DNA from 3 places in the Pigmentiphaga daeguensis genome. Region 2 is predicted to be linked to each of the others. Evidence: predicted binding sites of a transcription regulator. Region 2 holds the regulator's gene; each other region holds the start of a gene.
What was found. The regulator FNR, encoded in region 2, switches genes on or off when oxygen is low (the NO sensors DNR and NnrR bind a similar motif). The targets are predictions, from matches to a motif close to TTGATNNNNATCAA.

Region 1 (11,902 bases), on a different contig from region 2:
GTAGGGGCGGTCGGCCAGCAGCACCATCAGGAAACCGGCGGCGGCCGCGAGCAGTCCGCCCACGAAGATGGACAGCGGCGGCACGCGCCGGGCCAGGCGCGGGGCGAGCAGCGAGCCCGCGACGAAGCCCAGCGCCCAGGGCACGGTGACCAGGCCCGCCCGCAGCGGGTCCAGGCCCAGCACCAGTTGCAGGTACTGCGTGATGAAGATGTAGACGCCGAACATGGCGAGGCAGGACAGCGCGTAGGCGGCGATGGCGGCGCTGAAGGCCGGCCGCATGAACAGGTTCAGGTCCAGCAGCGGATAGGGCAGGCGCCGCTGGCGCCGCACGAAGGCCACGCCCACCGCGAATCCCGCCGCGATGATGGCGGCGGCGGTCCACGACGCGCCGTGCTGGGCGATCTGCTTGAGTCCGTAGATCATCCGCCAGCACGGCGAACAGGGACTGCGCCACGCTGGGCGGGTCGATGCGGCCGGCGTCCGGGTCGCGGTATTCCGGCAGCAGCACCGGGCCGAGCACGAGCAGGAGCAGCATCACCGGCACCGCGACCAGGAAGACCGATCCCCACCAGAAGAATTGCAGCAGCACCCCGCCCACCAGCGGCCCGATGGCGCTGCCCAGCGAGAAGCTGGCGATCCAGACGCCGATGGCGAACTGGCGTTCGTGCTCGTCGTGGAACATGTTGCGGATCAGGGACATGGTCGACGGCGCCAGGGTGGCGCCCGCGATGCCCAGCAGGGCCCGCATGGCGATCAGCATGCCCGCGCTGTCGGAGAAGGCCGCGATGGCCGAGGCGACACCGAATGCCGCGGCGCCGATCAGCAGCAGCTTGCGCCGCCCGATGCGGTCGCCCAGGGTGCCCATGGTGATGAGCAGGCCCGCGACCAGGAAGCCGTAGATGTCGACGATCCACAAGAGCTGCGAGCTGGACGGGTTCAACTGCGCGCTGATGGCGGGCAGGGCGAGGTTGAGCACGGTCAGGTCCATCGCGTAGACCATGCAGGGCAGCGCGATGACGGCCAGCCCTATCCATTCCTTGCGGGTAGCCTTGAGAGACGGGGATGAGGTCATGGAGGAGTCAATGGGAGGGGAGGGCTTGGGCCGCGCGTTCCAGCAGAAGTTCCTGTTCCCGCAGGTTGCGGGTCATGGCGGCGGCGCGCAGGAATTCCTCGCGCGCCTCGGCGTGGCGCCCGAGCTTGTGCAGCAGGTCGCCGCGCACGCTGGGCAGCCAGTGGTAATTCTCCAGGGCCGGCTCCGCGCGCAGCGCGTCCGCCAGCGCCAGCCCGGCGGCGGGACCGAACGCCATGCCGACCGCCACGGCGCGGTTCAGCTCGACCACGGGCGACGGGGCCACCTGCGCCAGGGCGTCGTACAAGGCCACGATGCGTTCCCAGTCGGTCTCGTCCGGCGTCCGGGCCCGGGCATGGCAGGCGGCCAGCGCGGCCTGCAAGGCATAGGGGCCGTGCGCTCCGCCCAGGGCTTCGGCCCGGGCCAGGGCCGCCAGGCCGCGTCGTATCAGCAGCGGGTCCCAGCGCGTGCGATCCTGGTCCATCAGCAGGACGGGGCGCCCGTCGGCGTCGGTGCGGACCGGCAGACGCGAGGCCTGGATCTCCAGCAGCGCGCACAGGCCATGCACCTCGCCCTCGTCCGGTGCCAGTCCCGCCAGTACGCGCGCCAGCCGCAGCGCCTCGCCGCACAGCGCCGGCCGCACCCAGTCGTCGCCGGCCGTGGCCGAATAGCCCTCGTTGAAGACCAGGTAGATCACTTCCAGTACCGAGTCCAGGCGGGTCGCGCGCTCATGCGCGTGGGGCACCTCGAACGGCACCCTGGCCGCCGACAGGGTGCGCTTGGCACGCACGATGCGCTGGGCGATGGTGGCCTCGGGCACCAGGAAGGCGCGGGCGATCTCGCCGGCCGTCAAGCCGCCCAGCAGGCGCAGCGTCAGCGCCACGCGGGCGTCGGTGGACAGGACGGGATGGCAGGCGGTGAAGATCAGGCGCAGCAGGTCGTCGCCCACTTCGTCGTCGCGTGCGGCCTCGACCAGGGCCGCCGGATCCGGCGCATGGCCCGCGCCCAGCACTTCGGTCTCGTGGCCGTACTCCTCGTGCTTGCGCGCGTGCAGGGCGGCCTGGCGCAGGCGGTCCAGCGCCCGGTTCTTCGCGGTGGTCATCAGCCAGGCTCCGGGATTGTCCGGCACGCCATCCCCGGGCCATCGCTCCAGCGCGGCCACCAGCGCGTCCTGCGCCAGTTCCTCCGCCAGGCCGACGTCGCGCACCAGCCGCGCGACGCCCGCGATGATGCGGGCCGATTCGATCCGCCAGACGGCTTCGATGGCCCGGTGGGTGGCGGCCTGCGTCACAGGCTCAGCCCTGCTCGACCGTGGCCGGGTCCATGTAGAAGACCTCCCATGCATGGCCGTCCGGGTCGTCGAAGCCATGGCTGTACATGAAGCCGTGGTCCTGCGGAGGCCGCGGCGCCGTGCCGCCGGCGGCCAGGGCCTTGCGCACCATGTCGTCGACGGCCTCCCGGCTGTCGCAGGTCAGGGCCACCAGGACTTCGGTGCTTTCCCGGGCATCACTGATCGGCTTGCTGGCGAAACCGCGGAAAAAATCCGTGGTGAGCAGCATGGCGTAGATGTTCTCGCCGATGACCATGCAGGCGGCCTTTTCGTTGGTGAACTGGGCGTTGAAGGTGAAGCCGAGCTGGCCGAAGAAGGCCTGGGTGCGCGGCAGGTCGGCGACGGGCAGGTTGACGAAGATCTGCTTGTGCATGGCGGGTTCCTTGGAAGATGGGCGCGTTATCGGCTGGTGGTTTCCAGCTTGCGGAAGCGGTCCACCGCTTCGCTCGGGCCGAGGTCGTCCAGCTCGAAGAGCTCGCGCACCTCGATCTCGCCGTCGGCATCCGCCATGGGCGAGGGAAAGCGCCGGGCCCATTCCATGGCTTCCTCGCGCGAGCGGACCTGGATCAGCGTGTAGCCGGCGATCAGTTCCTTGGTCTCGGCGAACGGGCCGTCTATGACCGTACCCTTGCCGGCCCGGTAGCGGACGCGCCAGCCCCGGGACGACGGCTTCAGGCCGTTGGCGTCCAGCAGCACGCCGGCCCTGGCCAGTTCCTCGTGGTAGGCGGTCATCGCGGCCAGCAGGGGTTCCTCGGGCATGACGCCGGCCTCGGTGTCCGCGGTGGCGCGGACGATGATCATGAATCGCATGGCGGTTTCTCCGGTGGTTGCAAGCCCGCACGTGGGCTTCTGACCCTACGACGATCGGCGCGTGCCGGAATCGACATGGCGGAGGCGACCTAGGGAAACTACCAGGTCGAGCGGCTCAGCGATAGCACGGCGCCACTTCCCGGACCTCGACCGTGCACCATTGCGCCGCCGGGCAGGTTTGCGCGATGGCCACCGCTTCCTCGCGCGTGGCGCAGTCCAGCAGGAAGAAGCCGCCTATCATTTCCTTGGCTTCGGCGAAGGGCCCGTCCACCAGGCGTGCACGTCCGTCCTGTTTCCGCACGCGCACGGCGCTGTCCTGCGAGGCCAGCGATTCGGCGGCCAGCAGCAGGCCGCGCGTCTTCAGGTCGGCGCCGAAGGCGACCATGCGGTCGTAGAGTTCGCGGCCGGCCTCCTCGCTGCGTTCGGCGCGCTGGCCGGTGGGTTCGACGATGAGCAGCATGTAGGCCATGGGGACTCGCAAGAGAGGGCCGCGGGACGCGGCCGGCGAAGGCGGAGCGCCCGATTCTTGCAGATTTCGCGTCTTTTTTCATGACAGCGTGTAAGCGCGGCGGGAGCACGTATTTAGATGGCCAACTGATAGAACTACAAATTTTTCTCGTTTGCCTGTCCCGCCGCCCGCGGGTGAAATGCCTGCCATGTCGCCGCGGGACATCGGAAGGCGGGCCTTGCTTTCCGGGCCGTCCGGCGGGAAGGAGAAGTGATGAGGCAAGCAAGTACAGCGGCGGCGCAGGGTCGCCGCCGGTGGCTGGCGGCATGTGCCGCGGCCCTGGGCGTCGCGGCCGCGGGGCCGGCGATGGGGCAGCCGGCCTGGCCGGCGCGGCCGGTGCGCATCGTCGTGCCCTACGCGCCCGGTGGCGGCGTGGACGTGATCGCCCGGGCCCTGGCCGAACGGCTGGGGCAGAAATGGGGCCGGCCGGTCATCGTCGAGAACAAGCTGGGCGCGGCTTCCATCATCGGCGCCGACGCCGTCGCCAAGGCGGCGCCCGACGGCCACACCCTGCTGGTCACGAGCGAATCGACCATCACCAGCAACCCCTTCCTGTACGAAAAGCTGCCCTACGACGCGGTGCGCGACCTGGCGCCGGTCTCGCAACTGGTCAGCCTGCCGCAGATGGTGCTGGCGCATCCCTCGGTGAAGGCCAATTCGCTCGATGAGCTGGTCGCGCTGGCGAAGGCCCGCCCCGACGAACTGAACTATGCCTCGATGGGATCGGGCAGCCTGCCTCACCTGCTGTTCGAGGGACTGCGGCACAAGACGGGCATACGGATCACCCAGGTGCCCTACAAGGGGATCATGCCGGCCGTGACGGCGCTGCTCGGCGGCGAGGTGCAACTGGCCATGGTGGGCGCGGCCATCGCCGAGCCCCACATCCGCGCGGGCAAGATGAAGCCGCTGGCCATCGCGCGGGCCAGCCGGCTGGCGTCCGAGCCCGACGTGCCTACCCTGGCGGAGGCCGGCTATGCCGACGTCGACCCGCGCGAATCCTGGTTCGGCCTGTTCGCCACCGGCGGCACGCCCGACGCCGTGATCCAGCGCATCCATGCCGACGTGAAGGCGATCGCCGCCGATCCGGAATTCCAGCAGCGCTTCGTGGCCGCGCGCGGCTTCGACCCGGTGTTCTCGGCGCCGGCTGAATTCGCCGCCGCGCTGCGCGACGAAATGCGCCACAAGGAACGCCTGATCCGCCTGACCGGAGCCAAGGCCGACTAATGGGCATGCAGTCAGCAAGATGGCACGAGGCGGCCGGACACGTGTCCGGCCTGCCCGCGCGCGAGGAATTCGTGATACGGGGCGGCCATGTGATGACCATGGCCGACGGCATGGACGACCTGCCCGATGCCGACGTCCATGTCCGCGACGGAACGCTGGTGGCGATCGGCCGCGGACTGCGCGCGCCGGGGGCGCGGGAGCTGGATGCGCGCGGCATGATCGTGATGCCGGGCTTCATCGACACGCACTGGCACCTGTGGAACTGTTCGCTGCGCGCGCTGATCAGCGGCGACGAAGCGGCGCGCGGCTATTTTCCGGTGACCTTGTCCATGGGGCCGCGCTTCACGCCGGACGACTCCTACCACTCGGTGAGGCTGGGGCTGGCCGAGGGCCTGGCGAGCGGTATCACCACGGTCCACAACTGGTCGCACAACACCCGCACGCCCGATCACGCCCGCGCTGAACTGGCGGCCATGCGCAGCCTGGGCATACGGGGCCGCATGGCCTATGGCTGGGGGCAGGACCTGCCGCTGGGGCGCGCGATGGACCTGGATGGCCTGGCGGAAATCGCCCGGGCCGAGGGCGGCGATCCCATGATCCACCTGGGTGCGGCGCTGCGGACGCCGGTATCCAATCCGCGCGGCACCGTGCCCATCGACATCGTGCGCGCCGAGTTCGCGGGCGTGCGACGCCTGGGCCTGCCGATCACCATGCACGCGCGCCCGGGGGTGGTCTCGGTGCTGGACGCGCACGGCCTGCTGGGGCCCGACCTGCAACTGGTGCACCCCCAGGGCGTGTCGCAGCAAGAACAGCTGCGGCTGGCCGCCTGCGGCGTCTCGTTCTCGTGTTCACCGGTGATCGAGGTGTTGTACGCCCAGGCATCGCGCGGGGTGATCCAGTTCCACGAGCTGGAGTGCGCCTGCGTGCGGCAGAGCCTGTCGGTGGACAGTTCGTCGGCCTCGGCCAACGCCGATTTCTTTGCCTGCATGCGCGCCCTGCTGTGGTCGCATCGCCAGCGTTTCGGCGCCGAGGTCCCGCTCACGGCGCGCCGCCTGCTGCGGCTGGCCACGCTGGACGGCGCGCGCGACCTGGGCATCGCGGACCGCGTCGGTTCGCTCGAGGCGGGCAAGCGGGCCGACGTCATCCTGGTCCGCACCACGGACCTGAACATGGCGCCGGTGGCGGACCCGGCCTTCTCGCTGGTCTACTCGGCCCAGCCGGCCAACGTGGATACCGTCATCGTCGACGGGCGGGTCTTGCGCCGGCACGGGCAGTGGACCGCCTGCGATCCCGCGCAGATCGTGCGTGACGCGGCCCAGTCCGTGCGCGAGCTGGCCGCGCGGTGAACGCGCGCCGGCCGCCGGGCCGGCGTGGCGTCAGCCCCGTTCCTCGAACTGCTTGCAGTGGGCCGCCAGGTGGGCGCGGAAGGACGCGGCCGCCGGCGACAGCGAGCGGCCGGGCTGCGTGACCAGTTCGATCTTGCGATACACCACCGGGTCGTGCAGCACGCGAAAGCGCGCGCGCTTCGATCGGGCCAGCAGCCCCGCGTAGGACGGCATGACCGCGATGCCCAGGCCGGCCTCGACCAGGCCGATGGCCGACCACAGGTAGTGCACTTCGAAGCGCGGCTGGGCCGCGATTCCCGACTGGTGCAGCACGCGGTCCATCTGCGGCAGCGATCCGCTCAACTGCGGCACGACGATCATGGGCTGGCTGGCCAGGTCGGCCCATGTCAGGTCCCGTCTCTTTCGCGCCAGCGGCCACGCGCTCGGGATCATGGCGCCCAAAGGGTGCCGCATCAGCAGGCTGCGGTTCAGCTCCACCTCATTGCCGGTGAACACTCCCACGCCCAGGTCGACCTCGCCCTGCTGCACCTGCCGCAGGATGACGTCGACCGGCGCGTCGGACAGGCGGACTTCGATGGCGGGATGGGCGGCCTGGAAGGTGGCGATGGCGTCGGGCAGCAGTGTGGCCGCCATGACCGGCGTGGTCGCCACCGTGACGCGCCCGCGGCGCATCTGCACCAGGTCCTGGGTGCGGCGGATGGCTTGCTCGACTTCGCCCAGGATGCGTTCCGCATGCTGCAGGAATTCGGCGCCGGCCTCGGTGACCGCGAGCTTGCGCGTGGACCGGTCCAGCAACTGCAAGCCCAGCTGGCCTTCGAGTTCGCGCACCAGCAGGCTGGTGGCGGACTGGGTCAGGTGCAGCCGCCGCGAGGCCGCGGTGAAACCGCCGCAATGCACGACTTCGACGAACGCGCGCATCTGGCGCAGGGTCACATTCATACGGCGGCGCTACCTATACTTGCCTGGTCGCGGCAAGTATAGGGGTTGCCGGCCGCCCCCGCGCCGGGCACATACCCGGGGTCAGGTAGGCTGCGCGCCCGATGGCGTGTCGGCGCTCTCGACGTTGGACAGCGCGGCGATCAGCTTCGCGTTGAATGCCGGCAGGTCGTCGGGCTTGCGGCTGGTGATGAGGTTGCCGTCCAGCACGACTTCCTCGTCCACCCACTGCCCGCCGGCATTGCGGATGTCGTCCTGCAACGATGGCCAACTGGTCAGTTGCCGGCCATCGACCATGCCGGCCGACACCAGCAGCCACGGGCCGTGGCAGATGACGGCCACCGGCTTGCCCGTGTCGTGCAGCGCCTGCACGAAGCGCTGCGCGCCCTTGTCGGTGCGGATGACGTCCGCGTTGAAGACGCCGCCGGGCACGACCACGCCGGCGTAGCGGGTGGGGTCGGCGTCGTTCCAGCTCGCCTCCACGCGGAAGCGGTCGGCCTTCTCGTCATGCTTCATGCCCCGGATCTCGCCGGCCTGGGCGGAAAGAATGTGCACCGTGGCACCCGCGCGTTCCAGCGCTTCCTTCGGGCTCGTCAGTTCGACCTGTTCGAAATTGTCGGTTGCCACGATGGCAACGGTGAGTCCTTGCAACGGCTTGGCCATGTCGATCTCCATAGTGGGGCGCCGCGTGGGCAGCCGGATGCCCCAGCAAGCGGCGTGCCCGAGGGCGGCTTGATCTGGGACAAGGCGCGCGGGGCGAGGGGCTGCCAAGCTGGAGCCTCATCGTTCGATATGGAGCTCCTCATGTTTTCCCGCCGCACGCCGCCCATCCTGCTTGCCGCCCTTCTTGCCGCGGCGTTTTCGGCCGCGCAGGCGCACGAAGCCGGCGACTGGCTGCTCAAGGCCGGCATCAGCCAGGTCCGGCCGAAATCGGACAACGGCACCGTCCTGAACGGGGCCGTGCGCCTGGACGCCGGCAATTCGACGCGGCCCAGCGCCAGTCTGACCTACATGGCCACCCGCAACGTCGGGATCGAGCTGCTGGCCGCCGTACCCTTCCGGCACGACATCGGCGCTTCCGGCGCGGTGGGCGGCAACATCGGTTCGTCCCGGCAACTGCCGCCCACGCTTAGCGTGCAATGGCACTTCCTGCCCGATTCGCAGGTGCAGCCCTATGTCGGCCTGGGCGTGAACTACACGCGCTTCTTCCACACCCGGGCCGCGGGCGCCCTGGCCGGCCAGGACCTGAGCCTGGGCGACTCGTGGGGGCTGGCAGCGCAGGTAGGGGTGGACGTGAAGATGGGCGAGCGCTGGTTCCTGAACGCCAGCCTGCGCTACATCGACATTTCGTCCAAGGTGAAGCTGAACGGCAGCCAGATCGGCAAGGCGCGCATCGATCCGTGGGTGCCGACCATCGCTATCGGCTATCGCTTTTGAACGGCGGGCCATTGGGGGGTAGGGGTATACCCGGGGCGCGGTATATGATTATGCGCAAATGTCCGAGAACCCGCCGCACCCGCCATCTCCGCCCGGGAACGCCAGTCCCCACCCGCCTTCCGACCTCGCTTCACCGGTAGAAGACCAGCGCCAACTGATCCTGGCGCTGATCGGCATCTGCGCGGTCGTGATGCTGGTGGCGCTGGATTCGACCATCGTCGGCACCACGCTGCCGCGCGTGGTGGCCGAACTGGGCGGCATGCCGCTTTACGCCTGGGTCGGCACCGGATATCTGCTGGCCTCGGCCATCGTCATTCCCATCTTCGGCCGCCTGGGCGACCTGTTCGGACGCAAGTACTTCATCCTCGTCTCGCTGGGCCTGGTGTCGCTGGGCTCGGTGCTGTGCGGCATCAGCCAGTCGATGCCGCAACTGATCGCGGCCCGCACCTTGCAGGGCGTGGGCGGCGGCATGATGATCGCCACCGCCTTCGCGGCGCCCGCCGACCTGTTTCCCGATGCCATGCGGCGGGTGCGCTGGCAGGCCCTGATCTCGACGTCGTTCGCGGTGGCCAGCGGCGTGGGGCCGCTGCTGGGCGGGGCGATCACCGAATCCTTCGGCTGGCGGGCGGCGTTCTTCGTCAGCCCGGTGATGGGGGTGATCGCCTTCGTGATGCTGTGGCGGTATTTCCCGCCGCTCAAGCCCCGGCACGACACGCCGCCGCGCATAGACTGGCTGGGCGGGGCGCTGCTGGCGCTGGCCGTGGGCACGCCCATGGCGGCGCTCGAGCTGGGCTTCTCCACCCACCCGCGTCCGGTGCTGGGCCTGGTGTTCCTGGCTGTGGCCGCCGTGTCGGTCTTCCTGCTCGTCTGGTACGAGCGCCGCCTGGAACAGCCCATGTTCCCGTTGCGCGTGCTCGAGCGCAGGGAGTCGCGCCTGTTGAACGTCGTCGGCGTGATGACCGGCGCGGTGATGTTCATCCTGATCTACTACGGCCCGCTGCTGCTGCAGGTGGAGGTGGGGCTGAGCCCCACCCAGGCGGGCATGATCCTCGCGCCGCTGGTGGCCTGCATACCGGTGGGCAGCGTCATCAACGGGCGCCTGTTCCCGCGCCAGAGCCAGCCTCAGCGGCTGATGGTGTTCGGCGCGCTGCTGCTGGCCGTGGGCTGCCTGGGCGTGATGTTCCTGGAGCGCGGATCGTCCATGGCCTTCGCCGTGGTCTCGTTCGGCCTGGCCGGCGTGGGCATGGGCTTCATCATCCCCAACCTGACGCTGTTCATGCAGATGATCGCCGAGCGCCGCGACGTGGGCGTGGCCTCGGCGCTGATCCAGACTATGCGCACCCTGGGCAGCGCGGTGGGCACCGCGCTGGTGGGGCTGGTCATCGCCCGCACGTCGGTCAATACCGGCATCGAGGCCGGCATGGTGATGGCCATCGTGTTCTGCGTCGCGATGATGGCCCTGTCCCAGCGCATCAAGATGAAGAACGTGCGCCGCTGAACGCCGCGGCGCGCCGTTGCCGCGCTCAGTGCAGGAAGGTGTGGTAGACCACCAGGCCCGCGATGACGGCCAGCGCGGCCAGCCACGACAGCCGGTTGACCCATTGCGAGGGCAGGTGCAGGGCATGCGCGCCGCCGGCGGCCATCGGCCTGGCCACGCGCGGCGGACGGGGCGCGGGACGTTCCAGCGCCCGGCACGCGCAGACCGAGAACAGCGCGAAGAAGTTGTCCATCATCTTGCGCGCGATCTTCTCGGCCTGGTCCGTGCGCAACTGGGCGAGCTTGCCTTCCAGGTCGGCGTGGGCGGTGTACGAGACCCGCGTGCCGTCGCCTTCCGGCGTCAGCCGGATGTCGGCGTAACCCTTGGCCGATCCGGCCACGCCGCCTTCCCCCTCGAAAGTGAGGTGGTAGGAGTCCTGGGGCCGGATGTCGGTCAGCTGCAGCCGGCCGTGGAAGCGGGCCGACAGCGGGCCGACCTCGGCCCGCAGGTTGACCCGGTATTCGTTTTCGGAGAGGCGCTCGACCTTTTCGCATCCGCTGATACAGACCTTGAGGGTCTCGGGAGCGACGAGCTTGTTCCAGGTGCGTTCCTGGGACGCTGGAATCAGGCGCGAACCGGATATGTCCATGGTGAGTCTCCTTCGCCTTGGGGGCAGGGCCTGCGTGCCTGCCGTGTTGGCTGGCCGGCCGGTCTGTGCCGGCTGGGCTGGGGCGGTGACGTCCTTGTGGTCAATGTGCCACTAATCGCCATGGGTGTCCAGACGGGTTCAGTCCGCGCGCAGGCCCGGCAGGGGACGCGGGCGCCGCTGGTGGTCGGTCGCCACGTAGACCAGGGTGGCCTCGGTGACCTTGACGACTTCCGAGTTGAGGCGGATGCGTTCGGCGTAGACCTCGACCGCGACCGTGATCGAGGTGCGGCCGGTCTTGACGATGTGGGCGTAGAAGCTGAGCAGGTCGCCCACGAACACCGGTTCCTTGAACACGAACGAGGTCACGGCCACGGTGGCGACGCGGCCGTTGGCGCGGCCCTGGGCGGGCACCGACCCGGCAAGGTCGACCTGGGCCATGATCCAGCCCCCGAACACGTCGCCCGACGGGTTGGAGTCGGCGGGCATGGGGATGACGCGCAGCACCGGCATCTGGCCGGCGGGCAGCGAATTGGGGGCAGGGGGCGGGTAGGGGAGCGAATCGGTCACGCTGGACTCCACGAAGATGGTCGGTGCGGCGCGGGGCCATGCGGCAAGTGTATGCCCGGCCGGGCGCGGCACCGGCCCCACGGTACAATTTCCGCCGGTTCCTCCACGGTTGCAAGCATGGAAGCCAAGTGGCTCGAAGATTTCATCGCGCTGGCCGAGACCCGTTCGTTTTCGCGGGCGGCCGAGCTGCGACACATCACGCAGCCCGCCTTCTCGCGCCGTATCCAGGCCCTGGAGGCCTGGGTCGGCACCGATCTGGTCGACCGCGCCGTCTACCCCACCCGCCTGACGCCCGCCGGCGAGACCTTCCGCGCCGAAGCCATCGCCATGCTGGCCAAGCTGGACGAGACCCGCGCGATGCTGCGGGGCATGCGTCCCGCCTCGCAGGCGGTGATCGACTTCGCCGTGCCCCATACCCTGTCGCTGACCTTCTTCCCGCGCTGGCTGAGCCGTATCCGGGCCGAGGCCGGCCTGCCGGATTTCACGGCCAGGCTGATGGCGCTGAACGTCCATGACGCCGCGATCAGCCTGGTGCAGGGCGGCAGCGAC
Region 2 (11,902 bases):
GCCCGAGGCCGTGGGCGAGACGGTGCGCGCGGCCGCCATCTTCCGCTTCTTCGCCGGCGAGGCGCTGCGGGTGCGGGGCGACCGGCTGCCCCAGGCCAGGACCGGCGTGGACGTGGAGGTCACGCGCGAACCCGTGGGCGTCGTGGGGCTGATCACGCCATGGAATTTTCCGCTGGCCATCCCCGCCTGGAAGATCGCCCCGGCACTGGCGTACGGCAACACGGTGGTCTTCAAGCCGGCTGACCTGGTGCCCGGCAGCGCGTGGGCGCTGGCGGAGATCATCAGCCGCGCCGGCCTGCCCGAGGGGGTCTTCAATCTCGTCATGGGACGCGGCGCCGTGGTCGGACAGGCCATGCTGGACGACGCGCGCATCGACGCGCTGAGCTTCACCGGGTCGGTGGCGACCGGCAGGCAGGTGGCGCAGGCCGCCACGCGGCGGCTGGCCAAGGTGCAGATGGAAATGGGCGGCAAGAATCCGCTGGTCGTGCTGGACGATGCCGATCTGGGCCAGGCCGTCGAGTGCGCCGTCCAGGGGTCTTTTTTCTCGACCGGACAGCGCTGCACCGCGTCAAGCCGGCTGATCGTCCAGCGCGGCATCCACGAGCGCTTCGTGCGGGCGATGAAGGAACGCATGGCCGCGCTGCGCGTGGACGACGCGCTGGCGCCCGGCACCGACATCGGGCCGGTGGTGGATGCGCGCCAGTTGCAGCAGGACGAGGAATACCTGCGCATCGGCCGCGACGAAGGCGCCACGCTGGCCCAGGGCGGCCGGCGGGTGGCGCGCGCCAGGGAGGGCTACTACCTGGAGCCGGCGCTGTTCACCGATTGTTCCAACGACATGCGCATCTGCCGCGAGGAAATCTTCGGACCGGTCGCGGCGGTGATTCCCGTGGCGGACTATGACGAGGCGCTGGCCCTGGCCAACGATACCGAGTTCGGCCTGTCGGCAGGGATCTGCACGACCTCGCTCAAGCATGCCACGCACTTCAAGCGGCATGCCCAGGCCGGCATGGTGATGGTGAACTGCCCGACGGCCGGGGTGGATCCGCATGCGCCGTTCGGCGGCCGCAAGGGATCGAGCTATGGACCGCGCGAGCAGGGGACCTATGCGGCCGAGTTCTACACCACCGTGAAGACGGCCTACACCCTGGCCTGAGCGGCCCGCGATGGCCGGCCTACCGGCCGGCCACGCGCTCAGCGGGCGACCATGGCCTCGATTTCCAGCAGCCATCCGGGATTCACCAGTCCAGCCACCTGGTACACCATGCGCGCCGGATGCCCGTCCGGCTGGCTGGCGAAGAAGTCGGCATAGCCGGCGTTGAAACCCTCGAAGTCCATCCGGTTGCCCTTGTCGGGATCGGCGACCAGGCAGGCGCGGACGTGGACCACGTTGCGCATGGACATGCCCAGGTCGCGCAGGATGCCGTCGAGCCGTTCGAGCGTGGTGCGCGTCTGCGTGCGCGTATCGCCATAGGCCTGGCGGCTGTCGGCGGGAGCGGCGGGATCCACCACGGTGGGCATCTGCCCGCTGAGGTAGTAGGTGATGGCGCCGGGCGGAACGCCAACCGCGCGGCTGATGGGGGACTTGCCCTGGGGCACGGGAATGTGGATGAAATCGGCATGCGGCATGGCGGAACGGCTCCTGAAGAAAAACATCGGTGGCGAGATTAAATATGATTATACTATAATCATATCCATGGAGAACACCGTGAATCCCGTGCTGGAACATCTTTGCGCGCACCGGAGCGAGCGCGATTTTTCCGACCGCCCGGTGGGCGACGACACGTTGGCCGCCGTGTTCGAGGCCACCCGCCGGGCACCCACCTGGAACAATGCGCAGAACGTGTCCTGGGTCGCGGTGCGGGACCCGCGGACCAAGGCAGCGCTGGCGCGCTGCAGCGGCAACCAGGCCTGGATAGCGCGCGCGCCGGTGTTCGTCGTGCTGCTGATGGATTTCTACAAGACCGAGCTGGCGGCCGGCCGCCATGGCCGCCGCCAGGCCGTCCTGGACAACGTCAACAGCGTGCTGATCGGCGCGCTGGACACGGGCATCCTGATGGGCACGATGATGGCGGCCGCGCGCGCCGCCGGGCTGGGGGTCTGCCCGATCGGCGGCGTGCGCCGCGGCATGCTCGAAGTCATCGAACTGCTGCGTCTGCCGCGCCTGGTCGCGCCGCTGGCCGGGGTGTGCCTGGGATACCTGAACACGGCGTCCGAGGTCCGCAAGCCCCGCATGGCGCTGGAAGCGAGCTGGCATGCGGAAGCCTATGACCGCGACCGGGTGGCGGGGGCCATCGATGCCTTGGACGCGGACATGGACGCCTATTCGCGCGGCCTGGGGCGCGAAGGCGCGCAGAGCTGGTCGGATGCGGTATCCAGCCGCTACGCCGCCGATGCCTATGGCGGCGTTGGCCCGGCATTGCGCCGCCAGGGGTTCTGCTTCGAATGGGAGGAGGGAGTCTAATGCTATTATCGTACAAAGGAGACTCCCATGGCCCTGCTCAAAGACACGCCAGAGCCCGCGCGCGCCGAACCCAACCTGACCGAGCGCATCACACGGATGCTGATGGACGAGATCACCGGCGGGCGTTACCAGCTTGGCGAAGTCCTGCCGCCCGAGCAGGTGATCGCCGACCGGCTGGGCGTATCCCGCACCGTGCTGCGAGAGGCCGTCTCGCGCCTGAAGGCCGAAGGCATCGTCAGCAGCAAGCAAGGCCGTGGCCTGGCGGTGATCGCGAATACGCCCCTGTCGGTGCTGCGCATGCATGCGGCCAGCGAGGAGGACGTCGAGCAGACCCTGGGCATCGTCGAGTTGCGCCGGGGGTTCGAGATCGAAGCGGCGGCGCTGGCCGCCGAGCGCCGCACGTCCGAGGACCTGGCCGAGATGCGTGCCGCGCTGTCGGAGATGGGCAAGGCCATCGACAGCGGCGAGATCGCGCGCGGGGTGGACGCGGACCTGCGTTTTCACCGGGCGGTGGCGCGTGCGACCCGCAATCGCAACTACATCATGTTCTTCGACTTCCTGGCGGTCCTGCTGCGCAAGAACCTGGAGGTCTCGCGCAGCCGGTCGGCCAAGGTATCGGGGCGCGGCGCCCTGGCGCAGAAAGAGCATGCCCGGTTGCTGGCCGCCATCGAGAAGGGCGATCCGGAAGCGGCGCGGCAATGCGCGCGGGTCCACGTCGAGAACACCGAAACGCGCCTGCGCAGCGCCATCCAGGAAAAGCCCGCGCGTTGACCCGGGCCGGCCACGCCCGCTCGTTCCATTCCTGCCGTTCCATTTTCACTCGTGTCCGCGCGTGCGCGCGCGAGCACGGCATTCGTTCGTCCGTCTGATCCGGAGAAGTGCCATGCCGCAATCCCTACCTACTGTCATCGTCAGCGCACCCGTGCCGCCCGACCTGCGTTCGGCCATCGAGGCGGCCTGCCGGATCGTCGACGTCCCCATCGGCCAGCGCCTGGACCAGGCCGTGTCCGCCGCCGACCGCGAGACGGCGCGCGGTGTGCTGTGCACGGTACGCACCCCGATGGACGCCGATGCGCTGGACGCGTTGCCGGCCGTATCGGTGGTGTCCAACTTCGCCGTGGGCTACGACAACATCGACGTGCCACGCGCCACGCGCGGCGGCGTGCTGGTCTGCAATACGCCAGGCGTGCTCGATCGCGCGGTGGCCGATCTCACCATGGGGTTCGTGATCTGCCTGGCGCGGGATATGGTGCAGGGGGATGCCTACGTGCGCCGGGGCGATTGGCTGAAGGGACCCGCGCCGCTGACCGCTGACCTGGCGGGCAAGACGTTGGGGCTGCTGGGCATGGGGCGCATCGGCCGCATGGTGGCGCGGCGCGCGCAGGCCTTCGACATGCGGGTGGTCTATCACAATCGCAACCGCGACACGCCATCCGAGGAACTGGGGCTGGCGGCCTACCGTTCGCGCGATGAACTGCTGGCCGAGGCCGATTTCCTGAGCGTGCATGTCCCCCTGTCCGCCGAGACGCGCGGCTCGGTAGGCATGCGCGAATTCGCGGCGATGAAGCATTCGGCCTATCTGGTCAATACGTCGCGTGGACCGGTGGTGGACGAGGCCGCGCTGATCCGCGCGCTGCAGGAAGGCCGCATCGCGGGCGCGGGACTGGACGTGATGGAGCGCGAACCGCTGGACCCGGCCAGTCCGCTGTGCGCGATGCCCAATGTGGTGCTGCAGGCGCATGCGGGCAGCGCCACGGTGGAGACGCGGCGCGCGATGATGGAACTGGCGGTGGCCAATCTGCTCGATGCCCTGGCGGGACGACAGCCGCGCGCCATGGTGAACCCGGCCGTGCGCGATGGCATGGGAGCGGCCCATGCATGACGATCCGCCCAGGGGCCTGGACCGGGGCCTGACCCACTACGGCGACACCGAATTCGCGCGCTTCCTGCGTCGCTCGTTCGCCCTGTCCATGGGGCACACGCGCGAGGCGCTGGCACGGCCCGTCATCGGCATCGCGCATCCGGGCGGCGATTTCAACAACTGCCACCGGCATTTTCCCGAGCTGGTCCAGGCGGTCAGGCGGGGCGTGCTGGCGGCGGGCGGGCTGCCCATGGAATTCCCCAGCATCTCGCTGGGCGAGCCGTTCCTGCATCCGACCAGCATGATGTTCCGCAACCTGATGTCGATGGACGTCGAGGAGATGATCCGCGCCCAGCCCATGGATGCGGTGGTGCTGGTGGGGGGCTGCGACAAGACGGTACCCGCGCAGCTGATGGGGGCGCTGTCGGCCGGATGTCCCGCCATCCAACTGGTGGGGGGGCCCATGATGACCGGGCGCCACCGGGGCGAGCGCCTGGGCGCCTGTACCGACTGCCGGCGCCACTGGGGCCGCTATCGCGCGGGTGCCATCGACGCGCACGAGATCGGCGCGATCGAAGGCAATCTGGCGACCACGGCAGGGACTTGCGCGGTCATGGGTACGGCCAGCACCATGGCCTGCGTGGCCGAGGCGCTGGGCATGATGCTGCCGCATACGGCGGCGATCCCGGCGGTCCACGCCGACCGCTTGCGGGCCGCCGAGGCCACGGGCGCGCAGGCGGTCCGCCTGGCGCGGGAAGGCCTGAGGCCCGATGCCATCGTGACCGGCAAGTCGGTGGACAACGCGCTGCGCGTGCTGCTGGCGATCAGCGGTTCGACCAATGCGGTCCTGCACCTGACGGCGATCGCCGGGAGGCTCGGGCTGCCGGTGGACGCCGCGCGGCTGAACCGGTTGTCGGAAGAGACGCCGGTACTGGTCGACCTCAAGCCCACGGGCTCGCACTACATGGAAGACCTGTACGCGGCCGGCGGCGTGCAGGCCATCCTGCGCGAGTTGCGCGACCTGCTGCACCTGGACTGCCTGACCGTGACCGGCCGCACGGTAGGCGAACTGCTGGACGAGCAGGGCGACGCCTGGGTGGACCGCGCGGTGATCCGGCCGCGCGCCGAACCGCTCAAGCCCGAGGGCGGGCTGCTGGCCCTGTCCGGCTCGCTCGCGCCCAATGGCGCGCTGATCAAGCGCGCCGCGGCGGACGAGGCGCTGTTCGAGCACACCGGCAGGGCGGTGGTGTTCGATACGCTGGAAGACATGGCCGAGCGGCTCGATGCCGAGGACCTGGACGTGCGGCCCGACGACGTGCTGGTGCTGCGCAACGCCGGACCGCTGGCGGCGGCCATGCCCGAAGCGGGCTACATCCCCATCCCGGCCAAGCTGGCGCGGCAGGGCGTGCGCGACATGGTGCGCATCTCGGACGCGCGGATGAGCGGTACCGCGTACGGCACGGTGGTGCTGCACGTTTCGCCGGAAGCCGCGGCAGGCGGTCCGCTGGCCCTGGTCAGGAACGGCGACCTGATCCGCCTGTCGGTAGCGCGCCGCGCGATCGACCTGCTGGTGGACGAGGCCGAGCTGGAACGCCGCCGCGCCGCATGGACGTCCGCGCGGCCGGCCGCGCAGCGCGGCTACCGATGGCTGTACCAGCGGCACGTGATGCAGGCCGAGCACGGCTGCGACTTCGACTTCCTGCGCGCGCCGGCGCGCCCCGACGATGCCGGCGGCGGCCGGCAAGGAGACCCCGCATGACCGGAACCGTGTTTGCCCAACCCCTGGCCCAGTTGCCGGGCATCCTGCCCGAGATCGCGATCGACGCCATCCCCGACGACGAGCGCGTATGGGTGCCGCAGGCGCCCAACGTCTGGTTCCGTCCGCTGTTCTTCAACACCCTGGGGGGCGGCTGGTGCAACCTGCTGCGGGTGCGGCGCTCGGGCGTCCTGAGCCGACACATCCATCCCGCGCCGGTGTTCGGCTACGTCATCAAGGGATCCTGGCGCTACCTGGAACACGATTGGGTGGCCTCGGCCGGCCGCTTCGTGTTCGAGCCGCCGGGCGAGATCCATACCCTGACGGTGGACGCGGATGGCAAGGACGACGAAATGATCACCTTTTTCAACGTCAGCGGCGCCATGGTCTACCTGGACGAGCGCGGCATGCAGATCGGCTACGAGGATGTGTTCAGCAAGATCGAGATGTGCAGGCGCCACTATCGGGAAGTCGGACTGGGCGAGGACTACGTGCGGCAGTTCATCCGCTAGCCGTCCTAGGGTTTGCATGAATTCCTGTCCGGGGCGTCAATAAGTAGTATTTATTTGTAGTATAAATGGCGGCGGAAAATCCACCCCGCGCCGCGTCGTTCTCTTCGTATCGTATCGAGGCACTATGGATCGTCGAACAGCATTGAAGGCGGCGGGCGGCGTGGTGGCCCTGCCGTGGGCGCGGGCGCTGCACGCCCAGGACAAATATCCTTCCCGTCCCGTGCGCATCGTGGTGCAGTATCCGCCGGGGGGCGTGACCGACGTCGCCGCCCGCCTGGTGGGCGAGGTGCTGACCCGCAAGTACGGCCAGCCCGTGGTCATCGAGAACCGCGCCGGGGCCAGCGGCATCATCGGCCAGCAGTACGTCGCCGGCCTGCCACCCGACGGCTACACGCTCATCACCGGCGGCCTGGGCGGCAACGTGATTCCGCCCGTCACGGTGCGCAACCTGCCCCTGGATGTGGTGCGGTCCTTCGTGCCCATTGCCCAGGTCGCGGAATTCGTCAACATCCTGGTCGTGCCGCAGCAGCATCCCGCCACCTCGGTGCGCGAGCTGATCGCGTATGCCAAGCGTTCGTCCAAGCCGCTCAGCTACGGTTCGAACGGACTGGGCACCTCGGTGCACCTGACCAGCGAACTGTTCGCCTCGACCGCGGGAATCGACCTCATGCACGTCCCCTACAAGGGCAGCAACGAAGCGCTGGTCGATACGGTGAACGGCAATCTCGATTTCTGCTTCTCCAACCTGCCGCCGGTGATGCCCCTGCTCAAGAGCGGCAAGCTGCGCGCGCTGGCGGTGACGAGTTCGTATCGCATCAAGCAGTTGCCCGACGTGCCCACCATGGCCGAGGCGGGCGTGCAGGACTTCGTCGTCACCAGCTGGCTGGGCATCTATGGCCCGGCGAAGATGCCGGCGGCCATCGTCGAGCAATTGGGGCGGGACATCGCCGAAGGGCTGCGCCAACCCGACATGACGGCCAGGCTGGAAGCGGCCGCGTTCGAGCCGCGGCCGCTGGATTCGGTGGAATTCGCGCGGGTGAACCAGTCCGAACTGGCGCGCTGGGACGCCATCGCCAAGCGCTCCAAGGTGGCGCTGGAGTTCGGCCAGTAGGGCCGCCTGGCCGTGCATTGTCTATTCGGGACCCGGCGGATATAGTCATGCTGCCATGGACATCAACAAGCTCGACCTGAATCTCCTGCTGGTATTCGAGGCGCTCTATCTCGAGCGCAACGTGACTCGCGCGGGGGAACGCGTCGGACTGTCCCAGCCGTCCATGAGCAATGCCCTGCTGCGCTTGCGCAACCAATGCAACGACCCGCTGTTCGTTCGCACGCAGGGCGGCATGGAGCCCACTTCGTACGCGTCCGAGCTGGCGGGCAGCGTGCTGCGGGCGTTGGAACTGGTGCGCAATGGCTTCGAGCAGGCCAGCGGATTCGATCCGGGCTCCAGCCAGCGCAGCTTCACGCTCCTGATGTCAGATTTTTCCCAGTTCCTGGTGTTGCCGCAGCTCGTGGCGCGCTTCAAGTCGTCCGCGCCGGGCATCAGCCTGGAGGTCAGCAGCCTGAGCAGGGAACACTACCGGGCGGCCCTGGAAAGCGGCGATGCCGATCTCGCCGTCGGCAACCTGCAGGAGCTGCAAAGCGGTTTCTACCAGCAGGGCCTGTTCGTCGACCAGCACGTGTGCGTGATGGGCAGCGGTTTCCTCAAGGCGGGCGAGGCGATCACGCTGGACGAGTACCTCGCGGCGCGGCACCTGGTGGTCACCGCGAACAAGACCGACCTGCAGATAGAGAAGGAGCTGGGCAAGCAGGGGCACCGGCGCGAAGTGGCGCTGCGCGTGCCCAACTACCTGGTGCTGCCCAAGATCCTGGCGCAGACGGACCTGATCGTCACAGTGCCCGAGGTCATCGCCCAGGCCATTACCGACGATGCCGCCGGAGCGACCTGGTCGCGGCTGCCCTTCCAGACCCCGCATACCCACATCCGACAGTTCTGGCATGCGCGCTACCACCACGACAGCGCCAATACCTGGCTGCGCCGGCAGATCGCCGACCTGCACATAGGCGCCAGCCTGCGCAAGGTGGGGGCCGGCCCGACGCCGCCGGCGTGTCCCGAGGCGGCATGAACGGCCGCGCGGCTATTGCGCCAGCGCGACCAGGTGGCCCCAGTTCAGCCGCGATTGCAGATGGAAGTAGGTCATGGCCAGCCAGCCTTTGCGCATCCACGCGGTGACCGTGGCGTCGGGCAACTGGTCGAAGCGGGTCTCGTCCACCACCAGGAAGCCGTCCAGCGTGACGCGCTCGCCGCCTTGCAGGTCCACGGCCACCTGGCGCGGGATCAGCAGGTTTTCGGCCCGCAGGGCCGAGACGTAGTCGCGGGTCATCGCGAGCCCGGCCTGGAGTTCCCCCAGGAATTGCAGCATTTCCCCGACGACAGGAGAGGGCTGCCCATCCTCGAACAGGGGCTGGGCGTCGTCGGCGGCACTGCGCAGGTGGGCGGCATCCTCGTCCACGCACAGCGCGTAGCGCTGGCTGGCCGGGTCTTCCTGCAGGATGAACGGATAGCGCCGCAAATGGGCGGGAATGTAGCGGTTGGGCCGCCATCGCCCGGCGGCATCCACCAGGAGGTTCTGCGCGCTGCGCAGGCCCAGTACCGCCATGGGCATCTGTTCTTCGCCGGCGAACACGATGGGCAGGTCCCGCGCCGCCATCGCGAACTCCGTCGCCACCAGCGGCACGGCGGTCTGGCCGCGCGAGAAGGCGTAGCCGGCCTGGCGGTCGAGCCGCAGGTGGGCATGCCGTTGCGGGTCCAGCGCGCGGGCCTGGGCGAACATGGGGGCGTTGGCGCCCGCCTGGGGAGAGGTGGTCATCGGTATCCTGCTAGCAATGGGGGCCGGCCAGGCGCCGCAGCGCCGCCATGTCCACGATCTCGACCTGCTTCTGCTGGATGCGCAGCACGCCGGACTTGGCGAAACGCGAGAACAGACGGCTGACGGTCTCGAGGGTCAGTCCCAGGAAGTTGCCGATTTCCTCGCGGCTCATACGCAGCACGAACGCGGACGAGGAATAGCCGCGCGCGGCCAGGCGCTCCGACAGGCTGACCAGGAAGACGGCCAGCCGTTCCTCGGCGCGCATGGTACCCAGGGACAGCAGCATCTGCTGGTCTTGTTCGATCTTGCGACTCATCAGCCGCATGAGCTGGCGTTGCAGCGAGGGCAGGTGGTTGGCCAGCGAGGACAGGTCGCGCACCGGGATCACGCAGACCTCGCTGTCTTCCAGCGCGATGGCGGTCGAAGCATGGCTGTTGCGGCCCAGTCCGTCCAGCCCGACGATTTCGCCGGGCAGGTGAAAGCCGGTGATCTGCTGGCGGCCGTCCGCCAGTTCCAGATAGGTTTTCAGGGTGCCGAAGCGGATGCCATAGACGGCGTCCAGGCCGTCCTCGAAGCGAAAGAGGGATTCGCCCCGGGCGAGCCGCACGCGCTGCTGCACCAGTTCGTCCATTCGCCCGGCATCCTCGGCGGCCATGCCGACGGGCAGGCAGAACTGCCCCAGCCCGCAGGTCGAGCAGCGTACGGAGTCAAGGGTAAGCGGAATGCGTTTGGTCATGGCTGGTCTTTGTTCTGGGCCGGCCGCAGCGGCCTGGGCGGCGTCTGCCCTAAGGCAGGCGCTTGGCGTAGCTCTGCCGCAGCATGTCGATGAATACCCGGACGCGCAGCGGCAGGTGCTTGCGCTGAGGATACACGGCATAGATGGCGTTGGGGGGCGCGGCGAACTGGTCCAGCACCGTCACCAGGCGACCTTCTTTCAGATCGTCCTCGATTTCCCACAGCGATCGCCATGCCAGTCCCCGTCCGTCCAGCGTCCAGGCATGCAGCACGGCGCCGTCGGTGCATTCCAGCGTACCCGATACGCGCTGCGGCGTCGTCTTGCCATCGATGGTGAAGAGCCAGCCGCGTGCCTGGTTGACGCCGGTGCCGAAGGACAGGCAGTTGTGGCGCGCCAGGTCGGCGGGGTGTTCGGGCGTGCCGTGCCGGCGCAGGTAGGCGGGCGAGGCGACCACCATCCGGCGGTTGTCGGCCAGGCGCACGCTGACCATGCTGGAGTCGGCCAGGTCGCCGATCCGGATGGCGCAGTCATAGCCTTCGTTGACCAGGTCCACCAGCCGGTCGCTCAGGTCCAGCGTCACGGTGATGCCGGGATAGGCGTCCAGCAGCCGGGGCAGCAGGGGCGCCACGTGGCGCCGGCCGAAGCCGCCGGGGGCCGTGACGCGGAAGTGCCCCTTGGGATGTTCGCCGCCCGCCGCCACGCTGTTTTCGGCGTTCTCGAGCGACTGCAGGATCTGCTGGCATTCCTCGAAGAATTCCGTGCCCTCGGCGCTGAGCGAGATCTTGCGCGTGGTGCGGATCAGCAGCTTGACGCCCAGCCTGGCTTCCAGCGCGTCGATGCGCCGGCCGATGACGGCGGGAGCGACTCCTTCGCTGCGTGCCGCGGCCGACAGGCTTCCGCGCACGACGGCCGAGACGAAGGATTCGATCTGCTTGAAGCGGTCCATGGGAGGCCGGGCGATTTATGCAAATCAGTCAATAATTTGCGCCCGATTTTAGCCCATCCTTAAAAACCGGAGGCGGGCCGGCGCATCAACCCTGGGGTTCGCGTTGCAGGACGCGGATCAACTGATCGATATCCAGCGGCTTGGTCAGGTGAAAGGCGAACCCGGCATCCAGGCAGCGGCGCACGTCGGACTCCATGCCGTAGCCCGTGAGCGCGACCGCGATCTGGTCGGGCTGGGGGGCATAGTGCCGCAGCACGTCGATGCCATCGCCATCGGGCAGCCCCATGTCGCTGACCAGGACGTCGTAGCGCTTGGCGTCGACGCAGCGGCAGGCTGCCGCCACGTTTTCCGCGACCTCGACCTCGTAGCCGTATTCGCTCAGCAGGAACTGCATGGCTTCGGCGGTATCGACGTTGTCCTCCACCAGCAGGATGCTGGCGGGGCGGACCAGCGGCGCGGAGACTGGCTGCGCTTGCTCGACCGGGGCGTCCGGAGCCCCGCTGGCCGGATCGTCCAGCGTCAGCGTGAAGGTCGTGCCCTTGCCCTGGCCGTCGCTGCGCACGCTCAGGGTGCCGCCATGGCGCTGCGCCAGGGAACTGGCGATGGCCAGTCCCAGCCCCAGGCCGCCGCGCGACTGGGCGGCGTCTTCCTCGCCCTGGTCGAAGGCGTCGAAGATGCGCTTGAGCGCCTGCGGGGGAATCCCGATGCCGGTGTCCGAGACGTCGACGGCGATCTTGCCGGGCATCGGCTGGTACAC
Region 3 (7,934 bases), on a different contig from region 2:
CTGGCCTTCCTGGCGACAGACGGCCACCTGACGCTGCTGCTGACCCTGGGCGACAGCTTCCGCATCATTCCCGTTTCGCCGCATCCGCTGGACAACCTGGACTGGCTGCGGCTGGCCAACCTGGGTTCCATCGTCTTCGCAGGCGGCCTGCAGATCGCGCTGCCGGTGCTGGCGGCGGTCCTGTCCATCAACATCGCGCTGGGTTTCGTCTCGCGCAGCGCGCCGCAACTCAACATCTTCAACCTCGGCTTCGCGGTCACGCTGCTGGCGGGCCTGCTGCTGCTGTGGCTGACCTTCGGCGTGCTGGCCGGCCCCATGGAACGCATCGTGGGCATCGCCGTGCCCTATTTCAAGACCGCCGTCATACGCTGAGGCGCTCGACCCGCCGCAGCCTACCAGTCCGGCTGCCGCGGCTCGATCCGTACCCGGCTCAGATGGGCGCCGATGCGCGGCCCGGGAAACACCAGGCTAATGCGGGTACCGGCGAACTCGGGACGGCTGCGCAAGTCCCAGTGCGCACCATGCGCCTCGGCGATTTCCTTGACGATGGCCAGTCCCAGCCCGGATCCTCCGGCCTGCGAGTTCTTCGCCCGGTAGAAGGCATCGAAGACCCGCGCCCTGTCCTCGGGCGCGATGCCCGGCCCGTCGTCCTCCACCACCAGGCTGGGCGGCGAGTCGTTCACGCGCAGCACGATCTGCCCCGGCCCCCCGTGGTAGCGGATGGCATTGTCCACCAGGTTGCCCAGCAACTGGTCCAGCAGCACCTCGTCGCCGTCGACCCAGACCGGTTCGTCCGGCGCGACCAGCACGATCTCGACATGGGCCTGGCGCGCCGCCGGCACCCAGCGTGCCCCGCATTCGCGCGTCAGCTCCGTCAGGTCGATGCGCGTGAACGTGTCGCGCGGACGCACGTTGGCATCGATGCGTGCCAGCACCAGCAATTGCTCGCCGACCCGGATCATGCGGTCGGCGGCGGCCTTGATCCGCTCGGCCCGCTGGCGCACGTCGTCCGGCACCGGACGCGCCAGCATCAGCTCGGATTCCAGCTTGAGCCCGCTGAGCGGCGTGCGCAATTGATGCGCCGCGTGGCCGATGAAGCGGCGCTGCGCGGCCACCGCCTCGTCCAGCCGGCCCAGCAGGGAATTGGTCTTGGCGATCAACAGCGTCAGTTCGCTCGGCACGTCGTCGCCGCCTATGGGCTGCAGATCGTCGATGCTGCGGCTCTCGATCTCGTCCGACAGCTTGCTGACCGACTCCAGCCCCGAGCGCACGGCGGTGACGATGACGAAGCCCAGCAGCGCGATCAACAGCAACTGGCCCGCTACGAGTACCGACAGGATCTCTTCGATGAAGCGGCTGCGGGTGTTGAGGGTCTCGGCCATCGCCACTTCGACCAGATAGTCGTCGAAGCTGAAATCCAGCGCCACCGCGCGCACCGGCAAGCCTTCCACCAGCGAGTCGTAGATCGTCGGCACGGCCTTGTTGATGCGGTCGAGCAGCGTGGGCGGCTCGGCGCCGTCCTCGTCGGCACCGTCCGGGTCGTCCACCACCGGCGGCGAAGGCAGGACGGCCGTGCCGGCGATGATCTCGCCGTCGACGCTGATGCGGAAATAGGTCCGCTCGTCGGGGTCCGTGGTCAGGAAACGCGTGGTGTTCCAGGCCGGATCGAGCTGCGGCCCCTGGGGAGTCATGACGACCTGGCGCGCCAGCGCGCGGGTGGTGTCGACCAGCGCTCGGTCGTGGGACTGGGTATTGAGCTTGCGCGTCAGGACATAGGTGATGACGCTGTCCATCGTGGCCAGCAGCAGCACGGCGGGCAGCAGCCGCACCAGCAGATGCCAGGCCAGCGAGCGCCGGTGCAGGACCCGGTTCTCGGGAGCGGGCCGGACGTCACTGCGCGACGGCATCGGACTCCAGCAGATAGCCGAACCCGCGTACCGTCTGGATGCTGACCCCCGCTTTCTCGAGCCGCTTGCGCAGGCGATAGACGTAGACCTCGACGGCGTTTTCGCTGAAATCGGCATCCCAGGCCGACAGCGAATTGACGATCTGCCGCTTGGTGACGACGCGGCCGGCGCGCGCCATCAGCATCTCGAGCACCGACAACTCGCGCACCGACAGCGCGACGCGCTCGCCGCCGACCCGCAGTTCGCGCCCGATCGTATCGAAGCTCAGGGCGCCGACCTCCATGATCGGATTGACCTGGCCGGCGCGGCGCCGTATCTGGGCCCGCACGCGCGCCGCCAGCTCGGGCAGCTCGAAAGGCTTGGTGACGTAGTCATCGGCGCCGGCATCCAGGCCGGCGACCCGGTCTTCCAGCGCATCCCGCGCGGTCAGGATCACGACCGGCACCGGATTTTCGTTGGCCCGCAGTCGCCGCAGCACGGTCAGGCCGTCTTCACCCGGCAGGTTCAGGTCCAGCAGCACCAGGTCGTAGCCCTGGCTGGCAAGCGCGGCCGAGGCGCGCTCGCCGCTGGAGACGAGATCGACGGCGTAGCCCTGGTCGCCCAGGAACTCCGCCAGGGCGCCCCCCAGGGTGGCGTCGTCTTCGATGACCAATACACGCATATGACAAAGCGCCGGCGAACCGGCGCAGCGAGAAAGGGGAAAGCCGCTAGGGTAAACCCAGGCGCCGCCGAAAGCTAGGGCCTGTTCGCGGCGCCCCCTATTTGGCCGCCGGCGGCGGCTCGGGCGTACTGACGAAGCCGATGCGCTTCATCCCCGAGCGGGAGGCATCGGCCATGACCTGCGCCAGGACCTCGTAGCGGGTGTTCTTGTCGGCGCGCAGGTGCAGCTCGGGCTGCGGCGTGTCCTTGGACACGCTGGCGAAACGGGCGGGAAGGTCCTCCAGCGACACTTCGGCGTCGTTCCAGAACACCTTGCCGCTGGCGTCGATCGCCAGGTCTATCTTGGCCGGGTCGGAATCGACCGGCGCCGAAGTCGCCTGCGGCACGTCGATGCGCACCGCGTGGGACAGCAGCGGCGCCGTGATGATGAAGATGACCAGCAGCACCAGCATCACGTCGATGAGCGGCACCATGTTGATCTCGGATTGCGGCGCGCCCGATCCCGCACCGCCATTGAAACTGCCGAAAGCCATCGAAGACTCCTAGTCTTATTCGCCCGCCTTGGCCTTCAGGGCGCGCACGTTGTTGTCCGTGACGATCTGCTGGCCGGTGGTCAGGAACGCGAACAGGTCGTGGGCGAAGGCGTCCAGGCGCGCCAGCAGCACGCGATTGCTGCGCGTGAAGAAGTTGTAGGCCAGCACCGCCGGAATGGCGACCGCCAGGCCCAGGCCCGTCATGATCAGCGCCTCGCCCACCGGGCCGGCGATGCGGTCGATGGTGGCCGCGCCGCCCTGGCCGATGGACACCAGCGCATGGTAGACGCCCCACACCGTGCCGAACAGCCCGACGAAGGGAGCCGTCGACCCCACCGAGGCCAGCAGCGTCAGGCCGTTCTCGAGCTTGGCGGTTTCCTCGTCGATGACCTTGCGCATGGTGCGCGTGACGAAATCGGACTGCGAGCCCGCCTCTTCCAGCTTGGCCGCGCCGAACTTCGCGTGGTGCAGGCGGGCGTACAAGGCGTGGCTGGTCAGGTGCGAGAACGGATCGTTGGCGCCGTGCGTGGTGATTTCGCGGTCCACGGCCTCGAGCGAGGTCGCATTCCAGAAATGCTGCAGGAAGGTCTCGCCCTGCCGCCGCGAACGCATGTTCGCGATGGCCTTGACGACGATCAGGTACCAGGTCGCGAGCGACATCAGTACCAGGATGAAGAACAGCGCCTTGCCCAGACCGTCGGTCTGAGAGACGAAGTGCGCAAAGCCCAGGCTCGGGGTCTCGGTCATGTCAGTTCCTGAGAGTGAAATCGAACGGCACGATGGCGATCGCGGCGATCGCCATGCCGTTTTCGGTATACGGTTTGAAGCGGCCGCGCCGGGCGGCGTCCAGCGCCGCCTCGTCCAGCCGGTTGAATCCCGAGGATTTCTCCAGCGTGGCCTTGTCCACCAGTCCGCGGGTATTGATCAGCAGGCGCACCAGTACCTTGCCTTCCTCGCCCAGTCGTTTGGACGTGCGCGGATACTCGGGCATGGGCGGCGCCCCGAGGTATTCGATGCGGCCGACCAGCTTGGGCTCGGTGGACACAGGCGCCTGCGGCGCGGCCGTCCGGTCGGCAGGCTCGGGCTTGCCGCTGGGAGGCTGCGACACGGCGGGCGCCGGCGCGGGTGCGGGCGCCGGTTCCGGGGCAGGCTGCGACAAGGCGGTTTCGGAAGGAGGAGCCGGTTCGGGCGGCGGTGGCGCCGGCTTGGGGGGCGGCGGTTTGGGAACGGGCTTGGGAGTGGGCTTGGGAGGAACGGGCTTGGGCTCGGGCTTCGGAGCGGGAGGCGTGGGGGCCGGCGGCGCGGCCGCCACCTGGACCTGGGGCGCGATCTCGACGAACCGCACCTCGACCGTCTCGACCGGCTTGGCCACCTGCGGCTCGGCCTTGGCCACCAGCATCGCGCCGACCACTGCCACATGCAGAAGCACCACCGCGATGCCAGCGCCGACGCGCAGCCCGACGGGGGCTGGCGTATTCCAATGCAAGGTGGCACTCATTCGAATGAATCGCGTAGCAGACCGTGAAGGTCGCTACGATATCACAAATGCGACTTATTCGCAGTTAGGTAACAACAACGAGTAACAACAGCGGTGCGCCGGCTCGCCAGCCGCACGCACCGCCCCGTCTTCAATGCTCCATCGTCCGCACGATCAGGGCGTCGCAAGGCGTCAGATAGATCAGCCTTTCCGCCACGCTGCCTATCGCGGTCCGCAGCAGTCCCGTCAGGCCGTGCGTCCCCACCACCAGCAGGTCGGCCGGATGATGGCGCACATAATCCGGCACCGCGCCCTCAGGCATCCCGTGCTGCAGCACCAGCCGCGTGCCGGGCTGCCCCGCCTGCGGCAGATTGTTCGCGATGAAGCCGTCGGCCAGGCGCTCGGCCGCCCGCTTCGCCGCCTCGATCTCGTCCTGGTCCGGGTCGGCCTTCAGCGTGGGATAGGCGTGGAACAAGGTCATCTGGGCGTCGGGAAAGAATGCCCGCGCCGCGTTCATCGCCTGCCGGGCGCCCTCGGAGAAATCCGTGGCCGCGACGACCTGCCGGTAGGGGCGATGGGGACGCTTCTTCACGATCAGGATGGGCAAGGTCGACTCGCGCGCCAGCTTCTCGACCGTGGAGCCCAGCAGCAGCCGGCCCAGCGTCTCGTCGCGCGCCACCCCGGTCACGATCAGATCGCATTGCCGGCTGCGGGCGGTACGCTGGATCACCTCGACCGGATTGCCGGTCTCCAGCACCAATTCCATCGGCACGTCCACTTCGCCCACGATGTCGCGCAGGGCGCGCTCGGCCGCTTCCATGTCCGCTTCGCGGTTGCCGCGCGCCATCAGCCGCTCGACCAGCGGCGACTCTTCGATGACGTGGAGCACGACCAGCTTGCAGCGCCGCTGGCGGGCGATGTCGATCGCGCGGTCCAGTGCGCGGTCGCCGCGCGCGCTCAAGTCGGTGGCAAGCAAGATGCTGCAAGTATCGGTACCCATGCTGGCATTCCAATGTTGGGGAAACCCATCGTGCCATGAAGCCGGCCCGCACGAACCACCCGAGTTTGGCCGGGCTTGACCTGGATCAACCTCGCGTCACGGGCACGGCTCGAAACAAGGGTATTCCCCTATCAAGAAGTTGATCCGACCCCGAAATGAAACCCATCGTAACAAAATGTGGGTATCATCCACGCTCACGGGAAATTCGGAATTTGAGGGGCAAATGGATATGCTTTTTGTGGCTTTGATTGTCCTGATATGTGCTATTTGCGTCACTTTCGTCATCAGGAATCGCCGCCGGGCGCGGCGCCTGGCGGAAATCGCGCGGCGCGGCGGCTCGCTTTGCCCGCGTTGCGGGCGCTACGTATCTCCCGGCGCCCAGGCCTGCCGGCACTGCCTGACCCCGGTACAAATGGCCACGGCGCGACAATGAAAAAAAGACCCCACCCGGCGCGGACGGTGCCCGCCTCCGGCGATCCGACCGAGGACGACAGGCTCCAGGATGTCTGGCCAGGTTGGACGGACGAGACGATTCCCGCCCTGTTCGCGCACCTCTATCTGTTTCGACTGGCTGCCCACATGGTCCTGTCGCCGGCGGAGCTGCGCGCCATCGCGGACAAGGTGGGGCCAACTGGCCCGCGACCTGCGGACCATGAACGATCACGACGACGAGGAACCCGCCCCATGAACGCCACCCGGACGGCAAAGAAAAAGGGGCAGCCCGATGGGCTGCCCCTTTTTTTGATGGTGCCGGCAATAGGAACAAGAAGACGACAATATAGTGGCGTAGATACTATATCCGCCCGACAAAAAACCCTTACCCTACCCTTTCCCTTACCCTGAAAATTGCTTGGTGCAATCTGCGGTAATTTGGGGCTCAAAAGCGGCTGAACCCGGCAACACTCCGGCCCTATACTGTACATCCATACAGTAACCATTCCGATGCCATGGAGTACCGCCCAGCCCTCTCCCGCACCAGGCTGAAAGAGATGGAAGCCTGCGCCCCTGATGACGCGCTCTTGCGCGAGGCCCTATGGGAGATCGCCCGCCTCCGCCGGCTCGTGCTGCGATTCAACCACATGCACCAGATGCTGGCGAATGCCCCCCTGGCTGGTGGCGCTGCCAGCGCGTATCAGGCGGTCGGGATCGAGCTGGCAGCCGAGCCGGCGGTACATGAACAGGCGGAGTTCTACGGCCGGAAGATCCCATGAAGGGCTGAAAATCCACAAGAGGAATGGTCGGCATCGGAGTTGCACAATAGGATCAACTACCGCGGACTCCTCGCCATGACTCTATTCCTCCAGATCGACCCGGACGCCCTGAAAACCACTGTGACCGCGCTCGGGGCGCTGCTCCCGCACTCCCTCTTCATTGTCGTTCTGCTGCGGAAAATGCGCCGATAGCCTGGGCGTAGCCTTGGAGGCCGGTCGCGGCGACACCGGCGCCGACAGCATTTCCGACCATCGTTGAATATTCCGCCGTGCACTCTCGGACCACTGTTCGTAGGGTTGTGGGGTCATCAGCGCCGGTGCGGGCGCCGGGATCGCCGCCGGCCTGACCGCTACGGGACTCGGCGGCGGCGAGGGCGTTGCGCAGGCCGACAATAGCAGCGTCGCGGTCGCGCACAGCAGCGGCCGCAGCCGCCAGACGCTGCTGGGTTTGGTAGGTGACATGGGCGTTGACCTCCATCCGGTTGAATTCGATTGCTCGCTGGTCAGCCTCGGCCGTCCGGGCCGCGTTGGCGTGGCCCTCGCGCTCCTGCGCGATCTCGGCAGCCTGGTCACTGTTCCTGGCACCCAGGCGCCATTCCTGGACCAACCAAGCGCCAGCACCAGCGACAGCAGCGGAAAACGCCGCCACGGCCCCATAGCGGACCCAGGCAGGCATCACGATAGACATAGCCTCACCTCGTCCAGTCGGCGCGCGTACAGGCCCGGCACGAACTGCTGCGACCCGTCGGCCAGGGTGATATAGGACCAGACCGGGCGGCCGCTCGGGCCGTTGGCGAGCGCGCGGCAGCCGTCGGCCAGCCGGCCGGCGTTGATCAGACCCAGCGCCCGGCTGGCGCACGTCGCCGGCACGCCGAAGTTATGGGCATGCGACGACAAGGCGTCGAACGTGCCCTGCGACACCTCCGCAGTGATGCAGTCCGCCAGGCTGAGCTGGCCACGCTCGACAACCAGGCGCTCGACCTCGGCGCATTTCTCCGGCGACCAGTAATCGCCGACGACGACAGGGTATGGGCTGGTGTGCTTCGTGATGCCCTTGCAGACGGTGGGCAGCCCGCGCGCCAGGCGGTCCGCGTAGACGACATTCTGGCCCTCGCCCTCCCAGCGCCCCAGGAAGTCCTGGAGCTG

Region 1: a site for FNR is predicted at 7,956-7,969, ahead of ABD104_RS15435 (OmpW/AlkL family protein). Genes of this name have one in related genera too.
Region 3: a site for FNR is predicted at 5,653-5,666, ahead of ABD104_RS03580 (universal stress protein). Genes of this name have one in related genera too.

What each region holds. Positions count from the first base shown of each region.
Region 1 covers NZ_BAAAEN010000011.1:96,391-108,292, forward strand. Annotated here, with positions in the region: partial or broken gene ABD104_RS30335 (MFS transporter) at 1-1,072, opposite strand, end outside; gene ABD104_RS15395 (RNA polymerase sigma factor) at 1,080-2,360, opposite strand; gene ABD104_RS15400 (VOC family protein) at 2,365-2,772, opposite strand; gene ABD104_RS15405 (YciI family protein) at 2,799-3,209, opposite strand; gene ABD104_RS15410 (YciI family protein) at 3,325-3,678, opposite strand; gene ABD104_RS15415 (Bug family tripartite tricarboxylate transporter substrate binding protein) at 3,931-4,941, shown strand; gene ABD104_RS15420 (amidohydrolase family protein) at 4,947-6,287, shown strand; gene ABD104_RS15425 (LysR family transcriptional regulator) at 6,318-7,226, opposite strand; gene ABD104_RS15430 (type 1 glutamine amidotransferase domain-containing protein) at 7,308-7,886, opposite strand; gene ABD104_RS15435 (OmpW/AlkL family protein) at 8,028-8,660, shown strand; gene ABD104_RS15440 (MFS transporter) at 8,719-10,158, shown strand; gene ABD104_RS15445 (SRPBCC family protein) at 10,184-10,786, opposite strand; gene ABD104_RS15450 (acyl-CoA thioesterase) at 10,925-11,296, opposite strand; gene ABD104_RS15455 (LysR family transcriptional regulator) at 11,471-11,902, shown strand, end outside.
Region 2 covers NZ_BAAAEN010000023.1:51,258-63,159, reverse strand. Annotated here, with positions in the region: gene ABD104_RS23450 (aldehyde dehydrogenase family protein) at 1-1,156, shown strand, start outside; gene ABD104_RS23445 (RidA family protein) at 1,195-1,629, opposite strand; gene ABD104_RS23440 (nitroreductase family protein) at 1,709-2,464, shown strand; gene ABD104_RS23435 (FadR/GntR family transcriptional regulator) at 2,492-3,235, shown strand; gene ABD104_RS23430 (2-hydroxyacid dehydrogenase) at 3,348-4,346, shown strand; gene ABD104_RS23425 (IlvD/Edd family dehydratase) at 4,339-6,084, shown strand; gene ABD104_RS23420 (2,4'-dihydroxyacetophenone dioxygenase family protein) at 6,081-6,593, shown strand; gene ABD104_RS23415 (Bug family tripartite tricarboxylate transporter substrate binding protein) at 6,718-7,704, shown strand; gene ABD104_RS23410 (LysR family transcriptional regulator) at 7,760-8,719, shown strand; gene ABD104_RS23405 (SapC family protein) at 8,732-9,463, opposite strand; gene fnr (fumarate/nitrate reduction transcriptional regulator Fnr) at 9,474-10,199, opposite strand; gene ABD104_RS23395 (LysR family transcriptional regulator) at 10,249-11,145, opposite strand; gene ABD104_RS23390 (hybrid sensor histidine kinase/response regulator) at 11,231-11,902, opposite strand, start outside.
Region 3 covers NZ_BAAAEN010000002.1:180,173-188,106, reverse strand. Annotated here, with positions in the region: gene fliR (flagellar biosynthetic protein FliR) at 1-372, shown strand, start outside; gene ABD104_RS30300 (sensor histidine kinase) at 393-1,907, opposite strand; gene ABD104_RS03600 (response regulator) at 1,891-2,568, opposite strand; gene ABD104_RS03595 (ExbD/TolR family protein) at 2,666-3,100, opposite strand; partial or broken gene ABD104_RS03590 (MotA/TolQ/ExbB proton channel family protein) at 3,116-3,838, opposite strand; gene ABD104_RS03585 (energy transducer TonB) at 3,849-4,598, opposite strand; gene ABD104_RS03580 (universal stress protein) at 4,729-5,577, opposite strand; gene ABD104_RS03575 (hypothetical protein) at 6,567-6,788, shown strand; gene ABD104_RS03570 (hypothetical protein) at 6,946-7,476, opposite strand; gene ABD104_RS03565 (lysozyme) at 7,464-7,934, opposite strand, start outside.